2 regions of the Streptomyces sp. NPDC002206 genome follow, and region 2 is predicted to be linked to the other one. Evidence: riboswitches for the same ligand, from Rfam matches in the RefSeq annotation. Region 2 holds a riboswitch; the other holds the start of a gene.
What was found. A riboswitch is a leader RNA that binds a small molecule or an ion and turns the genes downstream of it on or off. The one in region 2 is predicted to bind cyclic di-AMP.
Positions count from the first base shown of each region.

Region 1 (8,987 bases), on a different contig from region 2:
TCGTCATGGAGCTGTGCGGGCTGCCGCGCGAGATGTTCACGCCGACCTTCTGCGCGGCGCGGGTGGTCGGCTGGAGCGCCAATATCCTGGAGCAGGCGGAGGACTCCAAGATCATCCGTCCGGCGGCCCGCTACATCGGTCCGACCCCGCCCCAGCCGGTCCCGGCGCCCTGACGTTTCCCCGAGGAAGGCCCCCGTTGAACCCGTCGTCCCCGCCCCGTAAGCAGCAGATCCCGGTCATCGTCGTGGCCGGGTTCCTGGGATCCGGCAAGACGACTCTGCTCAACCACCTCCTGCGCCACCGTGCGGGGAACAGGATCGGCGTGATCGTCAACGATTTCGGCTCCATCGAGATCGATGCCATGACGGTCTCGGGCCAGGTCGGCTCGACCGTCTCGCTGGGCAACGGCTGCCTGTGCTGTGCCGTCGACGCGAGCGAACTCGACACCTTCCTGGAGACGCTCACCCGGCCCGCCGCCCGCCTCGATGTGATCGTCATCGAGGCGAGCGGACTCGCCGAACCCCAGGAGCTCGTAAGGATGCTGCTGGCCAGCGACAACCCGCACATCGTGTACGGGGGACTGGTCGAGGTCGTCGACGCCGCCGAATTCGACGCCACCCGGGGGCGCCATCCGGAGATCGACCGCCATCTCGGCGTCGCCGATCTCGTCGTGCTGAACAAGACCGACCGGATCGAGGACGAGGAACAGAGCCGCATCCGCAAGGCCATCGCGGCGACCGGCAGCGGGGCGGCCGTCATCTCCGCCACGTACGGGCGCATCGACCCGGAGCTGCTCTTCGACCCGGCGCTGCGGCCGGACGGTGAGGAGAGGATGCGTCAGCTCACCTTCGAGGACCTCCTGCTGGAGGAGGGGGCGGAAGGGGACACCGAGGTACACGCGGGGCATCTGCACGCCGCGTACGAGAGTGTCTCCTTCACCTCCGACGTACCCATGGACCCCCGCCGACTGATGGAGTTTCTCGACTCCCGGCCCGAGGGCCTCTACCGGATGAAGGGGTTCGTCGACTTCGGCGCGGGCGACCGGGGCAACACATATGCGCTGCATGCCGTCGGCAGATTCCTGCGGTTCGGCCCCCGGCCCTGGAAGCGCGACGAACCGCGTCTCACCCAGCTCGTGCTGATCGGCTCCGGCATCGACCCGGACACCCTGCACAGGGAACTGGCCGACTGCCGCGAGAACTCCGCACCTGCTGCGCCGGACACCGCTCCGCACGCCCCAATGTCCCCGGACGCGCCGCAGGACGCCGCACATGAGCAGAGCATGTGGGGCGTCCTGCGGTACGTACAGCAGCCGGTCGACGAGGCTTAGCCCACCGGCCCACCGGCCCACCGGCCCACCGGCCCACCGGCCTGCCGGCCTGCCGCCGCCCGGCCGCCGGGCGGTCGGCTACACCGGACCGGCGATCACCGCGACCGGCTTGGCCAGCGGTGTACCCGAACCGTCGCGCCGCGGATCCGGCTCCGGCAGCTCCGTCGGCGTGCCGTTCTTCTGCGCCGCCCGCGCCGGCAACGCGCCCGCCCAGGCGAACACCAGGACGTCCTCACCCTTGAGGAACCGCTGACAGCGCACCCCACCGGTGGCCCGGCCCTTGCGCGGATACTGGTCGAACGGCGTGAGCTTCGCCGTCAGCACCGAGTCGTCCAGCGTGCCGTGCGAACCCGCGACCGTGAACACCATCGCGTCCACCGCCGGGTCCACCGCGCCGAACGAGAGCACCTCGGCGCCCGCCGCCAGCTTCACCCCCGCCATACCGCCGGCCAGCCGGCCCTGCGGCCGCACCTGCGCCGCCGGGTAACGCAGCAGCTGCGCGTCGGACGTGATGAAGACCAGGTCCTCCTCGCCGGTACGCAGTTCGGCGGCGCCGACGATCCGGTCGCCCTCCTTGAGGGTGATGACCTCCAACTCGTCCTTGTTGGCCGGGTAGTCCGGCACCACCCGCTTGACGACCCCCTGCAGGGTGCCGATCGCCAGGCCGGGGGAGGACTCGTCGAGCGTGGTGAGGCAGACGACTTCCTCGTCGTTGTCCAGCGTGAGGAACTCCGAAACCATCGCCCCGCCCGAGAGATTGGGCGCCGCGTGCGTGTCCGGGAGCTGCGGCAGGTCGATCACCGCGAGCCGCAGCAACCGCCCGGTGGACGTCACCACACCCACATCGCCGCGCGCCGTCGCCGGCACGGCCGACACGATCACATCGTGCTTGGCCCGCTTGGCGTCCTCGTCGAACGCGATCGGGTCGCCGGTGGCCGTACGGGCCAGCAGACCGGTCGAGGAGAGCAGCACCCGGCACGGGTCGTCCGCGACCTCCAGCGGCACCGCAGCGACCTGCGCACCGGCCGACTCCAGCAGCACCGTACGTCGGTCGGTACCGAACTTCTTGGCGACCGCGGCCAGTTCGGTGGAGACCAGCTTGCGCAGCTCGGTGTCCGATTCGAGGATCGCGGTCAGCTCGTCGATCTCGGTGTTGAGCCGGTCCCGCTCGCTCTCCAGCTCGATCCGGTCGAACCGGGTCAGCCGGCGCAGCGGGGTGTCCAGGATGTACTGCGTCTGGATCTCGCTCAGCGAGAAGTGCTCGATGAGCCGCTCCTTCGCCTGCGCCGAATTGTCACTGGACCGGATGAGCCGGATGACCTCGTCGATGTCGATCAGTGCGACGAGCAGGCCCTCGACCAGATGGAGCCGGTCACGACGCTTGGTACGGCGGAACTCGCTGCGGCGGCGCACCACGTCGAAGCGATGGTCGAGATAGACCTCGAGGAGTTCCTTGAGGCCCAGCGTGAGCGGCTGCCCGTCGACCAGCGCCACATTGTTGATGCCGAAGGACTCCTCCATCGGCGTCAGCTTGTAGAGCTGCTCCAGCACGGCCTCGGGCACGAAGCCGTTCTTGACCTCGATGACCAGGCGCAGGCCGTGCTGGCGGTCGGTGAGGTCCTTGACGTCCGCGATGCCCTGGAGCTTCTTCGCCGAGACCAGGTCCTTGATCTTGGCGATCACCTTCTCCGGGCCGACGGTGAACGGCAGTTCGGTGACGACCAGACCCTTGCGGCGCGCCGTGGCGTTCTCCACGGAGACGGTCGCACGGATCTTGAACGTGCCGCGGCCGGCCGCGTACGCGTCCTTGATGCCGCCGAGCCCCACGATCCGGCCCCCGGTCGGCAGGTCCGGACCGGGAACGAACCGCATCAGGGTCTCCAGGTCCGCACCCGGATGCTTGATCAGATGGCGGGCGGCGGCGATGACCTCGCCCAGGTTGTGCGGCGGCATATTGGTCGCCATGCCGACCGCGATCCCGGACGAGCCGTTGACCAGGAGGTTCGGATACGCGGCAGGGAGGACGACCGGCTCCTGCTCCTGGCCGTCGTAGTTCGACTGGAATCCGACGGTGTCCTCGTCGATCGACTCCGTCATCAGCGACGTGGCGTCGGCCATCCGGCACTCGGTGTACCGCATGGCGGCCGGCGGGTCGTCGTTTCCGAGCGAGCCGAAGTTGCCGTGTCCGTCGACGAGGGGGAGCCGCATCGAGAACGGCTGGGCCATCCGCACCAGCGCGTCGTAGATCGACGCGTCGCCGTGCGGGTGCAACTTGCCCATGACCTCGCCGACGACACGGGCACACTTCACATAGCCGCGGTCGGGACGCAGCCCCATCTCGTTCATCTGGTACACGATGCGGCGGTGCACCGGCTTCATGCCGTCGCGGGCGTCCGGCAGGGCCCGTGAGTAGATCACCGAGTACGCGTACTCGAGGAAGGAGCCCTGCATTTCGTCGACGACGTCGATGTCGAGGATCTTCTCCTCGAAGTCGTCCGGCGGCGGGGTCTTCGTACTGCGGCGGGCCATCGCTGCTGCGACTCCTTCACAGATCTGTTCGGGCAACCTCTGGTTCTGACGCCGACCATTGTGGACCGCCGCACTGACAACCCCGACCTCGACCCGTCTCTAGGGGCCGTCCGGCGCTCTTTCACGCGAACTTCCACGGCACGGGAACTTCGCCAGGTGTCGGTCCGCTTGCTTACAGTGGCAGGTCTCGCAGGAAATCCAGTATCGCGATCGAAGGGACGTACATGCCCATGGGTCACACGGCCACAGCCCAGGCCGGCTCCGGCGGCTTGACAGCGACCGAGCACCGTCTGGCCAACGGCCTGCGCGTGGTGCTCTCCGAGGACCATCTGACCCCGGTCGCCGCGGTGTGCCTCTGGTACGACGTCGGTTCGCGCCACGAGGTCAAGGGGCGCACGGGTCTGGCTCACCTCTTCGAGCACCTGATGTTCCAGGGCTCCGGACAGGTCAAGGGGAACGGACACTTCGAACTGGTGCAGGGGGCCGGCGGCTCCCTCAACGGGACCACCAGCTTCGAACGGACCAACTACTTCGAGACGATGCCCACGCACCAGCTGGAGCTGGCCCTGTGGCTCGAGGCCGACCGGATGGGCTCACTGCTCGCCGCGCTCGACGACGAGTCCATGGAGAACCAGCGGGACGTCGTCAAGAACGAGCGCCGCCAGCGCTACGACAACGTGCCGTACGGCACGGCGTTCGAGAAGCTGACCGCCCTCGTCTACCCGGAGGGCCACCCGTACCACCACACTCCGATCGGCTCGATGGCCGACCTGGACGCAGCGACGCTCGAGGACGCACGCACCTTCTTCCGTACGTACTACGCGCCCAACAACGCGGTGCTGTCCGTCGTCGGCGACATCGACTCCGAGCAGACGCTCGCCTGGATCGAGAAGTACTTCGGCTCCATCCCGTCCCACGACGGCAAGCAGCCGCCGCGCGACGGCGCGCTCCCCGAGACCATCGGCGAGCAGCTGCGCGAGGAGGTCCGTGAGGAGGTCCCGGCGCGGGCGCTGATGGCCGCCTACCGGCTGCCGCACGACGGCACCCGGGAGTGCGACGCCGCGGACCTCGCGCTGACCGTGCTGGGCGGTGGCGAGTCCTCCCGGCTGCACAACCGCCTGGTCCGCCGCGACCGGACGGCCGTGGCGGCCGGATTCGGGCTGCTGCGGCTTGCCGGTGCGCCCTCGCTCGGCTGGCTGGACGTGAAGACGTCCGGCGGGGTCGAGGTGGCGCAGATCGAGACCGCGGTCGACGAGGAGCTGGCCCGGTTCGCGGCCGACGGTCCGACGCCCGAGGAAATGGAGCGCGCCCAGGCCCAGTTGGAGCGCGAGTGGCTGGACCGGCTCGGTACGGTCGCGGGCCGCGCCGACGAACTGTGCCGGTTCGCCGTGCTGTTCGGTGACCCGCAGCTCGCCCTGACCGCCGTCCAGCGGGTGCTCGACGTCACCGCGGAAGAGGTCCAGGCGGCCGCCAGGGCCCAGCTTCACCCCGACAACCGGGCGGTGCTCGTCTACGAGCCGGTCGAGTCCACCGATGGGGCGGCCGCCGACGAGGCGGACGCCGACACCGACGCGCACGAAGGGGCGGACAAGTGACCGACGCTGCCGCGACTGGAGTATCGATGGAGTACCACCCGCAGCCGACCCCGGGCACGGCCAGGCCCTGGGCCTTCCCCGCCCCCGAGCGCGGCGCCCTGCCCAACGGGCTCACGGTGCTGCGCTGCCACCGCCCCGGCCAGCAGGTCGTCGCGGTCGAGATCTATCTCGACGCCCCGCTGGACGCCGAGCCCGAGGGCCTCGACGGCGTGGCCACGATCATGGCGCGGGCGCTGTCCGAGGGCACCGACAAGCACTCCGCGGAGGAGTTCGCAGCCGAGCTGGAGCGCTGCGGGGCGACCCTCGACGCGCACGCCGACCACCCCGGCGTCCGGGTCTCCCTCGAGGTCCCGGCCTCCCGGCTGGCCAAGGCGCTCGGTCTGGTCGCCGAGGCGCTGCGGGCGCCCGCATTCTCCGACAGCGAGATCGAGCGGCTGGTACGCAACCGGCTCGACGAGATCCCGCATGAGCAGGCCAACCCGGCCCGCCGCGCCGCCAAGCAGCTCTCCAAGGAGCTCTTCCCGGCCACCGCGCGGATGTCGCGCCCGCGCCAGGGCACCGAGGAGACGGTGGAGCGGATCGACTCCGCGGCGGTCCGCAGCTTCTACGAGGCCCACGTCCGCCCGTCCACCGCGACCGCCGTGGTCGTCGGTGACCTCACGGGCATCGACCTGGAGGCGTTGCTCGCCGACACCGTCGGCGACTGGTCCGGGAACAGTGCCGAGTCCCGGCCGGTCCCGCCGATCACCGCCGACGACACCGGCCGGGTGGTCATCGTCGACCGTCCCGGAGCCGTGCAGACCCAGTTGCTGATCGGCCGCGTCGGCGCCGACCGGCACGACAGCGTGTGGCCTGCCCAGGTCCTCGGCACGTACTGCCTGGGCGGCACGCTCACCTCCCGGCTGGACCGGGTGCTGCGCGAGGAGAAGGGCTACACCTACGGCGTACGGGCCTTCGCGCAGGTCCTGCGGTCGTCGGCGGCGGACTCCGCCTCCGGGGCGACGGGCGCCGCGATGCTGGCCATCAGCGGCTCGGTGGACACGGAATCCACCGGACCGGCGCTCGGCGACCTGTGGACGGTCCTGCGGACGCTGGCGGCCGAGGGCCTGACCGACGCCGAGCGCGAGACGGCCGTGCAGAACCTCGTGGGTGTCGCCCCGCTGAAGTTCGAGACGGCGGCCTCGGTCGCGGGCACGCTCGCTGACCAGGTCGAGCAGCACCTCCCGGACGACTACCAGGCGCAGCTGTACGCCCGCCTCGCCGAGACCGGCACGGTCGAGGCAACCGCGGCGGTGGTCAGCGCCTTCCCGGTGGACCGTCTGGTCACGATCCTCGTCGGCGACGCCGCGCAGATCGAGGAGCCGGTCCGGGCGCTGGGCATCGGAGAGGTGTCGGTCGTTACCGGCTGACGCATCGAATAACCGCATATCGGGACAGAGGGAGACCCTCGCGAGTGGCATCTCGTCGGGGTCTTCCCTTTTGCCTGATTTGTCGGATAGATGCCTGCGTGCCCTGTGGGATGCGCTACAAAACGCCCTGTCCGTTTGGTGAATGAAAGTCCCCCCGCTTAGCGTCGGCAGCGCTGTCCGTCACCCGTATGCCGCATCCGCGGCGCCGGGCAGCTATCGCCGAGTCCCCGTCAGGCGCGAGCCTGGGGAGCCGGGGACCCACGCAGTCCCTGGGGTGAATCGGATGCCTGCGCGCCCATTGTGAGGCCCGCGGATCCGTAGGAGACCTTCCTGCTCCGAACCCGTCAGCTAACCCGGTAGGCGAGAAGGAAGGAAAGGACCAGCCACCTCATGGCGTTCACCCGCCCCACCGGGAAGCACCGTGCCCCGAACCGTCTGACGCGCAAGAGCGCGCAGATAGCCGGCATCGCAGCTCTGGCCACCACCGGAGTCATCGGTGGGCTGGCCTCTCCGGCGCTCGCCGCCGGCACCGAAGCCCCCTCTGTCAGCGAGACCGGCCTGAACCAGGTCATCGCCATCGAGGGCACCCTTGCCGACCAGGTGGCCACCCAGGCCGAGGTGCAGAAGCGCCAGGCCAAGGCGGCCGCCAAGGCCAAGGCGGCAGCCAAGGCGAAGGCCGAAGCCCGCGCCAAGGCGGCAGCCAAGGCCAAGGCCGAAGCCCGCGCCAAGGCGGCCCGCGAGGCGAAGGCGCGTGCCGCCCGTTCCGCCGAGCGCACCCGCCTCGGCGCCTTCCAGCTCCCGATCGCCGGTTCGTACGTCACCACCGGCTACAAGTCCAGCGGCTCCCTCTGGTCCTCCGGCCGCCACTCGGGCATCGACTTCCACGCCCCCTCCGGCAGCTCCGTCGTCGCCGTCGGCGCCGGCACGGTCGTCGAGGCCGGCTGGGGCGGCGCGTACGGCAACAACATCGTGCTCCGGATGACGGACGGCACGTACACCCAGTACGGCCACCTCTCGTCGATCGGCGTGTCGGTCGGCCAGAGCGTCGGCGCGGGCCAGCGGATCGGTTTCTCCGGCTCGACCGGCAACTCCACCGGACCGCACCTCCACTTCGAGGCCCGGACCACGCCGTCGTACGGCTCCGACATGGACCCCGTCGCGTACCTGCGCGCCCACGGCGTCACCGTCTGACCGACGCGGCACCCCCGAAGGCCCCGGCTTCCCGCCGGGGCCTTCGGTATCCCCGGACCGGCCCCCGCCGGAGGCGCTTGCCGAACCGTCTTCGGACCAAAAGATATTCATGGATTTCGACCCGGCGTCGGAAATGCAGCCGCATTGCAATAGAGTCACAGAACAGGCGTCGATCGGCCGCGTTTCGCGGGGATTAAGGCGGAGGTTCGGACATGCGCATTCCGGCGCATTCGGTATGCACGGCAATCCGTGACGACATCGTCTCCGGTGTCTTCGAACGCGGCAGCAGACTCACCGAGGAACTGCTCGCACGCCGTTACGGGGTGTCCCGTGTCCCGGTACGGGAAGCGCTGCGCACCCTGGAGTCCGAGGGTTTCGTGGTCACCCGCCGGCACGCCGGAGCCTGTGTCGCCGAGCCCACCGAGCAGGAGGCCGCCGACCTGCTGGAGGTCCGGATGCTGCTGGAGCCGCTGGGTGCGGCCCGCGCCGCGCAGCGCCGCACCGAGGCACACCTCAAAGTCCTCCGCGGCCTGGTCAGGCTCGGTCAGGAGCGGGCCAGGCGGGGCGAGGGCGAGGATCTGCGCTCGCTGGGCGGCTGGTTCCACGAGACGCTCGCCCAGGCCTCCGGCAGCCCCGGACTCATCGCGCTGCTCACCCAGCTCCGGCACAAGATCGCCTGGATGTACGCGGTCGAGCAGCCGGCCCGCCCCACCGATTCCTGGGCCGAGCACGGGGCCATCGTGGACGCAGTCGCGCGCGGTGACGCGGAACGGGCCAGGGCGCTGGCCGCGCAGCACGCCGAGCGCGCCACCGCCGCGCACCGGCTGCGGCGCGCGGACCGCACCCCGGGCCGTGAGCCCGCCCCGCCGCGGCCCGGCCGGGTGAGAACTTCGCAACATGCCGTAAACACCGCGAGCGGCCGTCATTAACACA
Region 1 covers NZ_JBSFCW010000012.1:178,410-187,396, reverse strand. Annotated here, with positions in the region: gene ACWCP8_RS23180 (citrate synthase) at 1-173, shown strand, start outside; gene ACWCP8_RS23175 (CobW family GTP-binding protein) at 197-1,330, shown strand; gene ACWCP8_RS23170 (DNA gyrase/topoisomerase IV subunit A) at 1,409-3,859, opposite strand; gene ACWCP8_RS23165 (M16 family metallopeptidase) at 4,084-5,454, shown strand; gene ACWCP8_RS23160 (M16 family metallopeptidase) at 5,481-6,863, shown strand; cyclic di-AMP (ydaO/yuaA leader) riboswitch at 7,071-7,240, shown strand; gene ACWCP8_RS23155 (M23 family metallopeptidase) at 7,254-8,054, shown strand; gene ACWCP8_RS23150 (GntR family transcriptional regulator) at 8,267-8,983, shown strand.
Region 1: it holds a riboswitch for cyclic di-AMP, as region 2 does, so the genes downstream of both, ACWCP8_RS23155 (M23 family metallopeptidase) here and ACWCP8_RS04915 (M23 family metallopeptidase) in region 2, are expected to answer to the same signal.

Region 2 (8,987 bases):
CTCCGCGCCGAGGTCCGGCATACCCGGTGAGGACGCGAACCGGTGGCAGAGTGCCGCCAGCCGTTCGTGACCCGGCCCGCCGGTTGCCGCACCGGTTCCGCCTCCCCCAGCACCGTCGCCGAGTCTGCTCACCGCCGCACCTCCGTGGATCAGCCGACCGCAATCGCAGTATAACGAGCCTGCCGGATGGGTTACTTGGGTAAAATCGGGTTTCGGAGTTCCCACCGTCGACCACGGTCGAGAGCCCACAGTGAGACACACGGGGGCCGGTGATGTCGGACGTGCACGGAACGGCCGAGGAGTCCCTCAGGCGGGTAGCCGCGCTGATCGGGCAGTTCAACCGCACGGGCCAGCGCGCTTCGCTGGACACCGCCGTCGAGATGTGCCGGACCGCACTGGGCACGGAGCCCGTGGCCGAGAACGTACGGATGTCCTGGCTCCAGGCGTTGCGCACCACCCTGGTGATGCGCTGGTCGTCCTTCCGGCAACGGCCCGACCTGGACGAGTCGATCGGCCTGGGGCATCTGCTGGCGGCCGGGAGCGCTCCTCGCGAGCAGGATCTGCGTCTCTTGGGGTGCATGCTCGCGGACCGCTTCGGCCTCGACCGGAACCGCGCGGACAGGGACACGGCGATCACCGTCCTGCGGGAGGCCGCCGAGATGCCTCCGGACGGTACGGAGCAGCAGCCGCTGACCCTCGACACCCTCGGTACCTTGTTGTCGGAGCGCGCCGAGGAGACGAGCAGTGCGGCCGAGATGGCGGAGGCGGTGCGGTTGCTGCACCACGCCCTGAACCTGCTGGTCGACGGGGAACCGCACAACGCGGCGGACATCGCCGCCGTCCGTTACAACCTGGCGGTGGCCCTCGGCCGCGCCTTCGAGGAGCTCGGAACACCGTCCGCCCCGTACGAAGCCGTCGAACTCCTGCGAGCGGTCCTGGCAGCGACGCCTCCCGGCTCGCCCCGGCGCACACCGGTACTGCTGCAATTCGCCGACTCGCTGCGCAGGAAAGCCGGACTGACCTCGGCAGCGGCCGACATCGAGGCGATGGTCGCGGCGGCCCGGGCAGCCCACGCGGCGACACCGGCAGGGCATCCCGAGCATCCGCGCGGCCTGGCCGTGCTGGGAGTCGCACTGAGGCTGGCGGCCGAGCACACCGAGGGGGCCGGCCTGCTGCACGAGTCGGTCGAGCTGCTGCGCGAGTCCGTGCGGGCCACGGGCCGAGCCGATCGATCACGCCCGCTCCGGCTGAACAGCCTCGGCAACGCCATGCACCGGCTCGGCGAGCGCACCGGCGATGTGACACTGCTGGACGAGGCCGTGAGCCACCTGCGCGAAGCCGTCACGGAGTCGTCTCCCGACGAGCCGGACCACTTCGGCCGCGTCTCGAACCTGGCCCTCGTCCTGCGCGAGCACTACCACCAGTCCGGCGACCTCACGGCCCTGCGGGAGGCCGCCGGACTGGCCCGGCTGGCTCTGCGCTTCCCCCGGTCGACCCTGGACTCCGACACCAAGCTCGCCAACCTCGGCGTCATCCTCCAGACCTGGTACGACCGGACGGCGGACGCCGCCGCCGCTTCCGAGGCCGTGGAAGCGGCCCGGCAGGTCCTCGACCGGACCCCCGAGGACAGCGCCGACCTCGCCATGCGGCTGAACCACCTCGGCAACGCCCTGCACCAGCGCTACCGGTCCGAGGACGACCCGGCCGACCTGGACGAGTCCATCGCCGTCCTCACCCGGGCGGTGGCGGAGACGGCCTACGGCGAACCGGAGCACGCAAGTTACCTGCAGAACCTGGGGCTCACGCAGCTCACCCAGGCCCGGGCAACCGAGGACGAGGCACTGCTGAACCGAGCGGTGGCCACGCTCGGCCGCGCGGTGTACGCATCGCCCCCGGGCGCCGCCCGCACCGCCGGCTACCTCCAGTCGTACGCCTCCGCGCTCCGCACGCTGCACGAGGCCAACGGAGACCCCGGTGTCCTCCGCGCGGCCGAGGACGCGTACCGGCAGGTCGCCGTGATCCAGGCCCTCCCGGCCGCGGAACGCATCCGCGCCGCCTGCGACTGGGGCACAGCCGCCGGCGACGCGGGCCGTTGGGAGGAGGCCCTCGCCGGGTTCGAACTTGCCCTCGCACTACTGCCGTTCAGCATCACCAGGCGTCTGCGGCGCGGCGACCAGGAGCACCGGCTCACCGGTGTCCAGGGGCTGGCCGCCAACGCCGCCGCGTGTGCCGTGCAGCTCGGGCGGCTCGACCACGCGGTGCTGCTGCTGGAGCAGGGACGCGGCGTCCTGCTCGGTCAGACGATCGCCGCGCGAGCCGAACTGGAGCGGTTGCGCGCCGCGCACCCGGAGGCCGCCGAGCACTCCGCCCGGGTGCTCGACCGCATCGATGCCTTGGAATCGGAGGTCACCGAGCAGGAGGCCGCCGGTCCCGACTCCGACGAGCGGCATGCCCTCGCGGCGCGGTGGGAGCGGCTGGTTGGCGAGATCCGCGCGCTGCCGGGTTTCGAGGAGTTTCTCGGCGCCCCGACGTACGACGAGGTCCTGGCCTGCGCCGAGCGCGGTCCCGTGGTCCTGCCGTACTCCAGCGTTTATCGCAGCGACGCTCTGGTCCTGCGGCCCGGAAGTGTGCAATCGGTGCCGCTGCCGCGGGTGAGTCCCGAGGCGGTGGCGGAGCAGGTGGCGCGGCTCGACGAGGCGCTCACCGCCGCGACCTCGCCGACCGGGGAGCGGAGCGCCCAGAAGGCGGTCGAGGTGGTGCTCGCCTGGACCTGGGACCGCGTGGCCGAACCCGTCCTCAGCCGGCTCGGGCTGCTCGATGCGCCGGCCGACGGCGACTGGCCCCGACTGTGGTGGTCACCGGTCGGCGCACTGGCCGCGCTGCCGCTGCACGCGGCCGGGCACCACGGCGAGCCACCGGGTCCCCGGCCCCGGACCGTCCTCGACCTGGTGGTCTCGTCGTACACGCCGACCGTCCGCGCACTGGCCTACGCGCGACACCGCGCGGCGGGCCGTCGGGCCGACGGCGGTCTGCTCGCCGTGGTCGTGCCCGATGCCCCCGGGACGCGGGCACTCGGCGGCGTCCGCCGGGAGGTGAAGGAACTGAGCGCGCTGCTGCCCACCGAGGTCGTCTCCGGTCCGCGGGCGACGTTCGCCAACGTCCTGCGCGCGCTGCCCGCGCATCCGTACGTGCATTTCGCCTGCCACGGGGTGAGCGACCCGGACAACCCGTCCCACGCCCGTCTCTTGGTGCACGACCACCGGGAACACCCCCTGACGGTCCATCACATCTCGCGTCTGGAACTGCCGGACGCCCGGCTCGCCGTGCTGTCCGCCTGCGAGACCGCGCGGGGCTCCGAGAGGCTCGCGGACGAGTCCATCCACATCACCTCCGCCTTCCAGATCGCCGGTTACCCGCACACGATCGGCACCCTGTGGCCGGTGCACGACGCGGTGGCGGGACGGGTGACCAGGAGTCTCTACCGCCATCTGCGCGGTGACAGAACCGCCGGGTCCTGGGGACTCGACGCCGACCAGGCGGCCCTCGCGCTGCACCGGGCGGTCCGACAATGCCGTGCCACTTTCCGGGGCAGCCCCAGCCTTTGGGCCGCACACGTGCATTCCGGAGCCTGACGAGCCTACGGGAAAGGAGCTAGCCGCGACATGACCCTCAAGTGGCACAGGAAACGGGACGACGACGCGGGACGGGACAAGCCGTCCCCGCCCCCGGCCGAGCAGGAGCTGCCCCCGGCGGCCGACCTGGTCATGACGTTGCAAGGAGAGGACGGGCGGGAGGAGGAGATCGTCCGGGTCGGCATCCCGCCGCACGAATTCTTCGGGATGAAGGCCAACGCCGCCTATGAACGCCTGGGGCCCGACCACCCCGAGACCCTGCTGGCCTTCCGGGAGTACACGCGAGTGCTGGCGCGGATGGAGGGCCGCCGCGAAGAGGCTCGTGACCGGTTCATGGATCTGGTACGCCTCCAGGCCGAGGTGCTCGGCTTCGTCCATGAGGACACCCTGACGACCGCCGCCGACCTGGCCGACCTCGTCCGGGACATGGGCGACTTCGTGAAGGCGGAGGAGATCTGGCGCAGCGTATGGACCAGCCGGGGCGAACTGCTCGGCCCCGACCACCCGCAGACCCTGGACGCCGCGAGCGGTCTGGCGAGGGTACTGGAGGACCTGCGCCGCGAGGCGGAGGCAGTCGCGCTCCACCGGGACGTGCTGGAACGCAGGACCCGGCTACTCGGGCCGAACGATCCGGCGGTGCTGGCCGACGCCGGGCGCCATGCCGCCGCTCTGGGCAGAGGCGACCGCTGGGACGAGGCCGAACCGGCCCTGCGTGAACTCCTCGCCCGCTTGGAGCACCGCAACGAACAGGACGGCTCCGTCGGTCTCTCCGCTCGGGCCAACCTCGGCGCCGCCCTGTGCCGGCTGGGCCGCCTCGACGAGGCCGAGGTGGTGATGCGCGATGTGCTCGCCGCGCAGCAGCGGGCCAAGGGCGCGGACCATCCGGAGGCGCTCACCTCCCGCAACAACCTCGCGGCCGTGCTGCACGCCCAACAGCGGTATTCGGAGGCGGCGGCAATGCTGCGCGAAGTCCTCGCGGCCGTGTCCAGGAAGCACGGGGACGGCCACCCGGAAACCGTGCACTCCCGCGACAACCTGGCCAACGTGCTGATCGACAACGGCGAGCGCGCCGAGGCCGCGCAACTCCTCGTCCGCTGCCGCGACGACTACACCCGTGTCTTCGGCCTGCACCATCCCCTGACCCGGAAGGCCGTCGAACGCCTCGACTGGCTGCGGGAGAATCCGGCCCGGTAGCGGACCCGGGAGCCTCAGTGAGGCTGATCCCTCGTGAGCGGGAGCATGAATTCTGGGGGGAGGCGGATCACCGTTGTTCCCGGTCGCCGGACGGGCCTGAATGAACCGGACGGGCCTCGGCGAACAAGCCCGTCCGGCCGAAGAGGACACCGCGCCGATTACAGCGGCAGCAGGTCGGGCCGCTTCGCCTCGACGTGGTCACCGGAGGACTCGCCGCGCAGCCGCCGTCCGATCCACGGCACCAGATATTCGCGCGCCCAGTGGATGTCGTCGCGCCGCACCTCGAGAGTGCCGCGCTGTGCCTGCGGCGGCCACTCCTGGTCGGGGTCGGCCGGCGCATCGAGGCCGAGGACCTGGGCGGCACGCAGCGCGACCCGGGTGTGTCCCTCGGGCGACAGATGGAGCCGGTCGTTGTCCCAGGCGCGCCTGTCCTGCACGGACCGCAGCGACCACAGGTCGAGGACCGGGCAGTCGTAGCGGTCGGCGATGGACCGCACATGAGCGGTGTAGGTGGCGATCTTGCCGCGCAGATGGCGCAGCACGGGAACGCCGCGGGTGTCGAAGCCGGTCGTGACCATGACGGTGCCGACCGACCGGGTCAGGTCGGCGACCGCGCGCTCGAAGCGCTCGGCCACGTCGTCGGGGTCGGTGCCGGGCCGGATGATGTCATTGCCGCCCGCGCAGAAGCTCACCAGATCGGGGGCGAGCTCCTTGGCGCGCGGCACCTGCTCCTCGACTATCTGGTCGAGGAGGCGTCCGCGTACGGCGAGATTGGCGTACCGGAAATTCCCGTGAGCCGAACCGGCGGAACCATCGGTGTTCGTCGCTGCATCGAGGTCGGGCAGCTGGTCCGCGAGGAGAACAGCGAAACGGTCCGCCCAGCCGACGAAGGTTCCGTCCGGGCCGGGGTCACCGACCCCCTCGGTGAAGCTGTCGCCAATCGCTGCGTACGACCCGATGGCGCCATGCCGGTTGTTGACGCCACGTTGATTTTTTCTCGAATCGTCTGCCACAAGGGCACATCCTGCACTGCCGAATGTGACCTACGCGACCGTATTAAGGGGTTGACGGGAGGTGAGATAGACCACCCGGTCAGGTTTTGGTAAAGAGGGAATAAGTGAAGGGGCGGTGCGCCGCCGCGCACCGCCCCTTCACTTAGCCGTTCGGATCAGGCCTGATCGGATCCGATCAGACGGAGATTCCGTGCGAAGCCAGGAAGGCGACCGGGTCGATGTCCGAGCCGTACGCGGGGCCGGTGCGGACCTCGAAGTGGAGGTGCGGGCCAGTGGCGTTGCCGGTGGCACCGGAGAGGCCTATCTGCTGTCCGGCGGAGACGGTCCGGCCCACCGAGACGGAGAGCGCGGACAGGTGGCCGTACTGCGAGTAGTGGCCGTCGGCGTGCTTGATGACGACCTCGTTGCCGTAAGCGCCACCCCAGCCGGCAGTGACGACGGTGCCGGAGGTGATCGCCTTCACGCTGGTGCCGGTGGCGACCGGGAAGTCGATGCCGGTGTGGCTGCCGCTGGACCAGTTGGCACCGGAGGCACGGTAGTTGGTGGTGTGCTTGCCCGGGACCGGGGCGACGTAGCCGGAGCTGCTGCTCTGGGCGGCCGAAGGGGCGGCGGCGGGCTTGGCCACCGGAGCCTTCGACGGGGCCGGGGCGGCCTGCGTGGTGCCGGTGACCGCGGCCGAGCCGCCGAGGGTCAGCTTCATGCCCGGGTGGATCAGGCTCGGGTTGCCGCCGATGACCTCGCGGTTGTCCTGGTACAGCTTCTCCCAGCCACCGTCGACCTTGTTGTCGGCGGCGATCTTCGACAGGTAGTCGCCGGCGACGACGGAGTACGTCCGGGTCTCGGCCTGCTTCTTCGCGACCGGGGCGGCCGGGGCGGCGTGCGTGGCTGCGGCCGAGTGCGCGGCGGGGGCGGCCTGCTCTGCGGCGTGGGCGCCGGTGGCACCGAGCAGCGGGAGGGCGATGACGGCCCCGCCGGCGCCGGCGGCGGCAACGCCACGAGCGATGGTGCTGGACTTCGGACGACGGTGCTTACCCGATATGGGCATGAACAATTTCCTCTCCGGCGCCTACGAGGTGAGCTGTCGGGTTCGGGCTGGAGATGCCCGGTCGCATGAAGTGCGACTTAACCCCGAGCCGGCCGGATTTCTCCGGTCGGCGGCTTACCTGGTTCCCCCGCTCCTGCCACACGATGAGTGGGTACGAATTCCGGTCGGCGGCAGGATTAGGCGGTCCGTCCGGATTGACGGTGACCGTAAACGAATGAGGACGAGCAGAACAAGCCATCGGTTGCGTGCCGGAATCCGCTCCGGGAAATCGGCGCGGAATTCCGGTCACACTCCGTGGATTAAGGATCTTGGCTTTCCGCGCGGTGTACGGATTACCCGGCCGCCGCTCCACCACACACCGTCACGGATATGATCCCGCTCACGAAAGGTCCCTCATCTCCCGTATAAGTAGGGCATGTTCTACTAAATGCCCCAATACGGACATGTCATGAGCATCATCCGCGGCGGAGCCTCAACACCTTCGCGTCCAGGTCCCCCCGCAGGCCGGTGTGCAGCCCCTGATGCAGCAGCACGGAACCGTGGTGGACGGCCCCGGTGTCCACGCAGGTGTAGGTCGCCGTGGGGTCGAGCCCGCGCAGCCGCAGGGCCGGCGGCAGCTCCCCGTACCTCTGCACCTCCAGCCACATGAGCACCACAGTCTCGTCACCGTGCGTGTACTGCACGGCGCTGAGCCCGCCGCGCGGCGCACGCAGCCGGTACAGCGCCCCGTGCTGCACCACCGGGCGGATCTCCTTGTACAGGTCCACCCAGCCCCGGGCCTCGGCCAGCTCCTCGTCGCTCCACTCGGTGAGGTCCCCGCCGACCCCGAGCACTCCGGCCATCGCGCTCACGAAGCGGAAGCGCAGCGAGCTGACCCTGCTGTTGAGCTGGACATTCGGGCTGTCGGTGACCCAGGCGGCCATCACACGGGACGGATGGATCTGCCCGAAGCCCTCCTGGATGGCGAGCCGGTCCAGCGGGTCGGTGTTGTCGGAGGTCCACACCTGGTCGGTACGGGCGAGGATGCCCAGATCGATCCTGCCGCCGCCGCCCGAGCAGGATTCGAAGGCGACACCGGGATGAGCGGCCCGCAGCCGGTCGATCAGCGCATACAGCGCATCCACATGCGCGATCCAGAGCTTCTGCGGATACTCCTCGCCCGGCCAGCCCGCATCGGTGAAGCACCGGTTGAAGTCCCATTTCACATAGTCGATCGGGGCGCTGGAGAGCAGTGAGTCGAGCTGTTCCCACAGAAAGTTCTGCACATCGGTCCGGGCCAGATTCAGCACCAGCTGATTACGGAACTCCGTGCGGGTGCGCCCGGGAAAGTGCTGCACCCAGTCCGGGTGCGCGCGGTAGAGGTCGCTGTCGGCGTTCACCATCTCCGGTTCGACCCAGATGCCGAACTGCATGCCGAGTGCGTGCACTTCGTCGGCGAGCGGCTTCAGCCCGCCGGGGAAGCGCTCGGGGTTCGGGGTCCAGTCGCCGAGTCCTGCCCGGTCGCTGGTGCGCTGCCCGAACCACGCGTCGTCCACCACGAACAGTTCGACACCCATCGCTGCGGCACGCACGGCCAGGGCACGCTGCTGGTCCTCCGCGATGTCGAAGCCGGTGGCCTCCCAGGAGTTGTAGAGCACCGGGCGCAGGCTTTCGGCGTCCGGAACGACGTGGGCCAGCTGCCAGGCGTGCCAGGCCCGGCTCGCCCCGCCGAACCCTTCGGCGCTCCACAGTCCGGCGAACACCGGTGTGGTGTACGTCTCCCCCGGTGCGAGCCGCAGCAGCCCCGAGTCGTCGTAGCCGGCCCCGCCGGTGATCTGTACGAGCCCGTCGGGGAGCTGCTGCACGGCGATCCGCCACGAGCCGGACCAGGCGAGCGCGCAGCCGTACACCTCGCCGTGCTCCTCGGTGGCGGCTCCGTCCGCGTCGAGCGCGACCCAGGGCAGAAACTGGTGCCCGGTGTGACCGCGCCTGCTGGAGAGGACCTTCTCGCCGTACGTCAGCTCCGACCGCACGAGCTGCGTCTCCGCCGCCCACCGTCCGTGCAGATGACTGAGGCGCCAGCCGTCGCGGGCGGGCAGCGCCCAGGCGGCCGCGTCGGCGCGC
Region 2 covers NZ_JBSFCW010000002.1:5,838-14,824, reverse strand. Annotated here, with positions in the region: gene ACWCP8_RS04935 (hypothetical protein) at 1-132, opposite strand, end outside; gene ACWCP8_RS04930 (CHAT domain-containing protein) at 273-3,632, shown strand; gene ACWCP8_RS04925 (tetratricopeptide repeat protein) at 3,663-4,826, shown strand; gene ACWCP8_RS04920 (SGNH/GDSL hydrolase family protein) at 4,985-5,839, opposite strand; gene ACWCP8_RS04915 (M23 family metallopeptidase) at 6,015-6,884, opposite strand; cyclic di-AMP (ydaO/yuaA leader) riboswitch at 6,888-7,048, opposite strand; gene ACWCP8_RS04910 (alpha-galactosidase) at 7,340-8,987, opposite strand, start outside.